DNA from 2 places in the Streptomyces sp. NPDC030840 genome. Region 2 is predicted to be linked to the other one. Evidence: riboswitches for the same ligand, from Rfam matches in the RefSeq annotation. Region 2 holds a riboswitch; the other holds the start of a gene.
The links. A riboswitch is a leader RNA that binds a small molecule or an ion and turns the genes downstream of it on or off. The one in region 2 is predicted to bind cyclic di-AMP.
Positions count from the first base shown of each region.

Region 1: linked by a shared signal. The riboswitch ahead of ACZ49J_RS04840 (C40 family peptidase) and the one ahead of ACZ49J_RS13155 (C40 family peptidase) in region 2 are both predicted to bind cyclic di-AMP.

Region 1 covers NZ_JBVIEE010000002.1:190,102-193,562, reverse strand. The annotation lists gene ACZ49J_RS04855 (HAD-IC family P-type ATPase) at 1-600, shown strand, start outside; gene ACZ49J_RS04850 (hypothetical protein) at 700-828, shown strand; gene ACZ49J_RS04845 (DUF1876 domain-containing protein) at 912-1,169, opposite strand; cyclic di-AMP (ydaO/yuaA leader) riboswitch at 1,464-1,633, shown strand; gene ACZ49J_RS04840 (C40 family peptidase) at 1,646-3,235, shown strand; gene ACZ49J_RS04835 (YceI family protein) at 3,240-3,461, opposite strand, start outside.
Region 2 covers NZ_JBVIEE010000005.1:41,608-45,068, forward strand. The annotation lists gene ACZ49J_RS13145 (ATP-binding protein) at 1-150, shown strand, start outside; gene ACZ49J_RS13150 (DUF6328 family protein) at 186-728, opposite strand; gene ACZ49J_RS13155 (C40 family peptidase) at 891-1,364, opposite strand; cyclic di-AMP (ydaO/yuaA leader) riboswitch at 1,368-1,570, opposite strand; gene ACZ49J_RS13160 (hypothetical protein) at 1,908-2,216, opposite strand; gene ACZ49J_RS13165 (ATP-dependent Clp protease proteolytic subunit) at 2,224-2,859, opposite strand; gene ACZ49J_RS13170 (lasso peptide biosynthesis B2 protein) at 3,144-3,461, shown strand.

The DNA.
Region 1 (3,461 bases), on a different contig from region 2:
GGCCGGGCCATGTGGGCCTCCGTCCGCAAGGCGCTCGGCATCCTTCTCGGCGGCAACCTCGGGGAGATCGCGTTCGTTCTGGCGACCACGGTGTTCACCGGGCGCAGCGCGCTGAACGCCCGTCAGCTCCTCCTCGTCAACATCCTCACCGACATGCTCCCCGCGATGGCCATCGCCGCCCGGCCCCCGGCGGGCAGCGCGGAGAAGCTGCTCGCGGAAGGACCCGAGGCCTCCCTGGGCGCGGCCCTCACCCGGGACCTCCGACTGCGCGCCACCATCACCACGGCCGCGGCGGGCGGCGCGTGGATCGTCGCCAGGATGACCGGCACACGGGCCCGTGCCGGCTCGGTCGCCCTGGTCGCCCTCGTGGCCTCCCAGCTCCTGCAGACGCTCACGGACGCGGGCCGCGACCCCCTGGTCGCCCTGGCCGCCACGGGGTCGCTCGTGGCACTCGTCCTCGTGGTGGCCGTCCCCGGACTCAGCCATTTCTTCGGCAGCCGGCCTCTCGGCCCGGCGGGCCTGACCATCGGTCTGGCAGCGGCAGTGGCGTCCGTCCTGCTGCCGGCCGCGCTGGAGCACGTCGCACCCCGACGTCATTGACAGTTGACCCCGACTTCACCGGAGCGCCGACCGCGTGAAGCCCGGAGCCCGCACAAAGGAGCGGTACCGGACAAGCACGCACAAGAAGGGCCGTCCGCCGTGTCCCACCTGCTCACCCCCCTCCTGACCAAGGTGGCGGTCGCTGTCATCGAGGCGATCGTCATGCGTCTGCTCATGCAGCTCTGGAAGACGTACGCGACCGGCCGGCGCCCGGCGGCGGCCGCCTGAGTACGCCGGGGAGAAGGCACCACTTCAAGGGGCCGGGTGGCAGCCGCGTCCAGGGCGGAGCCACCCGGCGGGAGGGCGCGCCGTCACCGTTCGACAGGGCCGGCCAGCTGGACGATGTCGTCGGAGGCGACGTCGTGCAGCCGGATCGCCAGATCCTCCAGTGCGCGGCTGGCGGCGAGTTCGTCACCGATCTCCGGCACGGGGCGGTCGACCGGGTTGCGCCGGGCCGCGCCCCGCCCCGTGACCGTCGACGTGTCCGAGGTCGTCAGCACGGCGCGTGCCTGGGTGTCGTCGCCGTCCTCGGTGATGTAGATCTGCACGGTCCACTGCTTGTCTTCCATGCCGATCACTCCTGCACTCCTGATCGCTTCCGTCCTCCGTCCCCAGCCTGCGCCTGCTGTCGCGTCCGGTCCAGTCGACCGGCACATGCGCCGGAACTTCGCCAAAGTTCCCGCGGGACGCCGCGGCGCCCGGTGCCCACAACCGGGTGAAGTGCGGCAGCGGTCCGAGGCGTTGGGGCGAAGGTCACACTCGCGGAACGGGCAATTCGCGCTTCGATCTTCACACCAGGAACACAAGTTGGCTAACTTGGTGGGCAGGCCACACGACTTTCGTCCGGCGAACCTCGTCGGGTCGCGTGGCCTCCGCCGAATCCGGTGCACCGTCGCGAAGCCGGAGCCGGGGACCCAACCGACAGTGGGGCGAATCGGTCCGACTGCCGGCCGGGCAGCGACCGTAGGGCACACCTTCCTCAGTCACCGCCCGAACCCGACAGCTGACTCGGTAGGCGGTACACGGAAGGAGCCAGTACGTCCCCATGGCGCAAGAGCCGAGCCGCGCGGAAGTCCAGCGGAGGATCAACAGCCTCTACGACCGGGCCGAGTCCGACACCGGGAACTTCAACGCGACCCGTGCGATGGCGTCGGGGCGGCGTCCGCGTGTCAGGCCGGCTCCCGGCGGCGGTCGCGAGCGCATGGATCCCGCCCTCGACAACGTCGTCAAGACATGGTTCGACGTAGCCCGCGCGAAGCTGGGCCCGACCGTCCCGGCGGTGCTTCCGCCCGACCTCAGGCCGGACCGCCTCCCCGAGACCCGGCCCACGCGCCCCACGAGCCGTCCCGACGCCACGCGCACCGACCGTGGGCGGGAGCCCGTGGGCCGGGACCTTCCGGAGCTGACGGCGGGCCGCGCCCCCGAGGCGGCCCCGGCACCCGTGGCGGAGCTGACGGCCGGTGCGGCGGCGGAGCCGGCCACCGGACCTGTGGCGGCGTTGCCGGCCGGACCGGTGTCCGAGCTGACCGCCGTGCCCGCGGCGGGACTGACCGCAGGACCCGTGGCCGCGCTGCCGGCCGCGCCGGAGACCGGCGACAAGGCCCCCGCCGCTCTGCCGGCGCCGGCCGGCACGGCGCGGCAGTCCTCCCTGAAGGCGGCCAAGAGCGAGAACCAGCGCAAGCTCACCGCCGCCCGGGAACTGCTCTCCAGACACGTCGCCCAGTGGAGCACGCCGCTGGCGGCGATCGAGTTGCCGCCGGCCGATGACGCCTGGCGCGCGACGGCACAGCAGGCTCGCCAGGCGGCCGAACTCGAAGCCGACTGGCAGCGACAGGAACCGGCAGGCCTCGGCACGCTCATGTCCTCCGGGGCGGCCATGTCCTCTGGGGCGGTCATGTCGCCGGGGGTGGGTGCGTCGCCGGGGGCGGCCTGGTCTGCGGGTGCGGACAAGTCGTCTGGGGCGGTCATGTCGCCGGGGGTGGGTGCGTCGCCTGGGGCGGCCTGGTCTGCGGGTGCGGACAAGTCGTCTGGGGCGGCCTGGTCCGCAGGTGCGGACACGGCACCTGGAACGGCCTGGTCCGCGGGTGCGGACTCGTCCCTCGGCGCAGGCCTGGCCGTCGGCCCACCGGGCGAGGTCGGTGCCGCGCGCGCCGTCGGTGCCGCGCCCGTCGCTGGCACCGTCCCTGTCGCCGGCACCGTCCCCGCCGTTGCCGCCGCCCCCGCCCTCGGCGCCACCCCGGCCTTCGGCGCAGGAGGCGCACCGGTCACGGACAACGGCGGGAAGGCCGCCAAGGCAGTCGAGTTCGCCCGCGCCCAGATCGGCAAGCCCTGTGTGTGGGGCGCGACCGGACCGGAGTCGTACGACTGCTCCGGCCTCACCCAGGCCGCCTGGAAGACCGCCGGGGTGCGCCTCCCGCGTACCGCGCGGGATCAGGCGTACGCCGGCACGGTGATCGCCCTGCCCGACGTTCAGCCCGGGGACCTGGTGTTCTTCACCGACAACGCCGGGCACGTCGGCATCTGCGTCGGCAACGGCATGATGGTCCACGCGCCGAGTCAGGGCCCCCTCGTACGCGAGGATTCGATCCTGTACGCGGGGGAGTCGGCGATCCACAGCGTGGTGCGACCCGTGTGACGGCCTACCCGGGCCCGTTTGCCGCGTCCGGCCCGTCCGCCGGGTGGAGTCCGGTCCCCTCGAACTCCACCCGGACGTCGTCGGCCAGCCGCAACGCGCCGAGGAACGCGGTGTAGGGCTTGATGCCCCAGGCCGACTGCGTGACGGTCGCCGCGCAGCGCAAGAGCCCGTCTGCGTCAGCCGTCCCGTGCACCGTCACGGGGCGGGTCCGCCCTTTGACGGTGAG
Region 2 (3,461 bases):
GGCCTGGTCATCATCCGCTGGCTGACCGCCGAGTGCGGCGGCAGACTCAGCGTCAGACCCACCCGGGAGGGCGGCAAGACAGTGGCCATCGAACTGCCGTGGACGATCCCCGCCCAGCCGGTCACCGCCGCCGGGCAGAAGGAACCCTGAGGTCGCGCAGCGGCCGCCTCGCCCTTCTCGGCCGCTCACCGGCGTCCGGGCGGCGCCGCTTCCGGAGAGCGGGTGGGGGTGACGTCGGGACCCCGGCCGAGGCCTGACCGCCGGACGAAGCGGGGCAGCACCCACCACAGCGCGACACAGACGCCGAAGGCGCCGGCTCCCGCGGCGGCACCGGCACCCCGGTTCAGGGTCACGTCCACGACGAGCAGCACCGACCCCGTGAACGCCAGCGTGAGCACCATCAGGCCGACGCTGGCCAGCCGGGAGGAGACCTGGACGATGAGCGGCTTGGCGTTCTGCTGGAAGAGCGAGCGGTGCAGCGCGGCCGGGGCCGTGAAGAGCGCGGCCGCGAGGACCGCCAGCAGCAGTGTGGTGACGTAGGTGACGCGCTGCACCGTGTCGAGCGACGGGAAGCGCGGGGTGAACGCCAGGGTCAGCAGGAAGGCGAAGAGGATCTGGACACCGGTCTGGGTGACGCGCAGCTCCTGCAGGAGCTCGACGAAGTTGCGGTCGGCTCTCTCCAGGGGTGTCTCGTTGCGTCCCCAGTGCGCACTCTGGTGGTCGGACATGGATGAACGAGTAACCATCCCGGGCCGTGTCACGCACCGCGAGCCGCCGGCCAGGCACATCACAGCCCTGCGCGTCGCGGGCGGGCACGTCTCGGTCCGGCGCGTCGCGGGCGGGCCCCGAGGGGCGACGGCTGCCCTCACCGCCGTCGCCCCTCGGCCGGATCAGCGGACCCGGCCGTACCAGACGCTCTTCGTCCAGATCTTCTCCTTCTTCACGACCTCCCCGCTCTTCGGCGAGTGCCAGATCTTGCCCTTACCGGCGTAGATACCGACGTGGTAGACGTTCGAGCCCGAGTGGAAGAAGACGAGGTCTCCGGCCTTGCGGCTCTTGGCGGAGATGTGCTTCGTCTTGTTGTACTGCGCCTGCGCCGTACGGGGGAGCTTCTTGCCCGCCTTCTTGAACGAGTACAGCGTCAGCCCGGAGCAGTCGAACCTCTTGGGGCCCGCGGCGCCCCACTTGTAGGGGGAGCCCTTCTTCGAAGCCGCGACCTGCAGCGCCTTGGCCGCCGGTGTGGCCGCCTCGGCGTCCGACGCGATGCCGGGGGCCACGATGGTGCCGCCCACCGCGGCGATGGTGAGAGCCGAGGCCGTACCGGCCCGGGCCATGAGCGACGGGACACGATTGAGCGCAGTCATGCGCAACCCTTCGTCAGCCGCCTGTGAAGGATGACCTGTCGGATTCGGGCTGGCGAAGTTGCCCGGCCGCGTTGCCGCGGCTTCACCCCAAGGACTGCTCGGAACTGACGCTCCGGCGGCCCGTCGTGCTTGGGTCCTCCACTCCTGCCGATCCACTCCTGTCGACCGGTCACCCGGGCGGCGGCAGGACTCGGCGTCCGCCCGGATCGCCCCGCCGCGGTGGCGGGGGCTTGTCGTCAGGTACGGATCTTGACGCACGAATGTTGGAAACCGCGAACGGAATCGGCAGTTTGTGGGGTTACTCACCACTCGCCCGTTCGGGTGGACAGGCATCCGCGCACCCGGGAGTCAAGGAGGCCGACGAGCGCCGGACCAGCGGAGAAACGGTTGATTCCGCTGTTGTGGTACGCGTGTTGCGCAACTTTCCTGGGCCTGAGGAGGGATCGAAATCTGCCCCGTTCGCAGGTACGTCCTCTGGTCCGTTCGAGAACCGGGCCGGACGTCTCGTCAGTTCGTCGTGCGGCCCGGGCTCGTGCCGTCACGTCAGCTGCCGGGGCCGGGAGGCAGGGCGACGCGTGCCGCCCGGCGTTCCCCGTCGAGGACCCGCAGGGCCCGCGCGAGGGTCGTCGCGTGCATCTCGTTCTCACCTCGGGTGTGCATCAGTTCGAGTGCGTCGCGCAGGGCCGTCGCCTTGGGGACCAGGGCCTGGGCGGCGCGCAGCCCGCGGTAGGTGTCGCCGGGGCGGGCCGGGTTGATCCGGCCGAGCAGGTCGACCACGTCGAGGTAGCGGTCGATCAGCTCGGCCTCGGCGCGGGTCAGCGCGGGCAGTGGCGGCAGGTCGGGTGGGAGCATCGGCGGTTCACCTCGCGCCGGGCAGGGTGCTCGACGGCTTCCGGCTGGGCACGATCCGGTCCACCAGGCCGTACTCCACGGCTGCCCGGGCGTCCAGGATCTTGTCCCGCTCCATGTCGTCGCGCACCCGCTCGGCGCTCCGGCCGGTGTGCCGGGCGAGCATCTCCTCCAGCGTCCGGCGGTTGCGCATCAACTCGGCGGCCTGAATGGCCAGGTCGGACGCCTGCCCCTCGACCGGCTCGTGCAGCGCGGGTTGCTGGAGCAGCACACGGGCCCCCGGCAGTGCCGACCGCTTGCCCGGGGTGCCGGCGGCCAGCAGCACCGCGGCGACCGACGCCGCCTGCCCGAGACAGACGGTCTCCACGTCGCAGGTGACGAACTGGATCATGTCGTAGACGGCCGTCATCGCGCTGAACGAGCCACCCGGAGAGTTGATGTAGAGCGCGATGTCCCGGTCCGGCGACGCGTACTCGAGGTGCATGAACTGCGCCATCACGTCGTTCGCCGAGGTGTCGTCGATCGCCGTCCCGAGGAACACGATGCGCCCCTCCAGCAGCTTCGAGTACGGGTCCATCGTCCTGTGGCCCTCAGTCGTGCGTTCGGTGAACTCCGGCAGGACGTAGCGGGCGGACGGTCGGGTCATGGTGTACCCCTCCTCGCGGCAGAGCCGTGGTCCAGCACAGCGGTCTCTGTAAAAAATGTACAGGACGTACGTTGTCATCTCCGCTGTCGGGGCGAAACTCAAACCTGGCGTGGCCGGAGGTGGTGCGGTCGGCGTCGTGGTGGCGGTGGGTCGCCCTGCGCGACGCCAGGCCGGCCACCGTATGAGCACCCCGTTCGCCCTGGAGGGCGCCGGACCGCCGACCCGGCGGCGCCGCCTCGCCGCGCGGTGCGCCGTCGCTCTCGCCCGGCCGCCCGCCGCGCCGGATCCGTACGTCCTGTGCCTGGTCGGGGCCGGGCCGCTCCGGCGGCGCCGCGCAGGCGCGGGCGGCACGGGACGCCGTCGTCGCGGTCGGCACCCGCCGCGCCGGTCAGGGCTGTCCGCAGCGGTCCCTCACGACCGCGCTGCTGTGCCGGTTCGGCGGGGCGTGGCCGGTGTGGTGCACGGGCGTGCGCGCCGCGCCGTTCCGGGCCCATGCGCGGGTCGAGGCGGACGGAGCCCTCGTCGACGAACCGGAGCCGGCCGGCTACTGCACCTCCACGATGACGGTGCCGCCGCGCCGAGCCGCTCCACAGCGCTCCTGA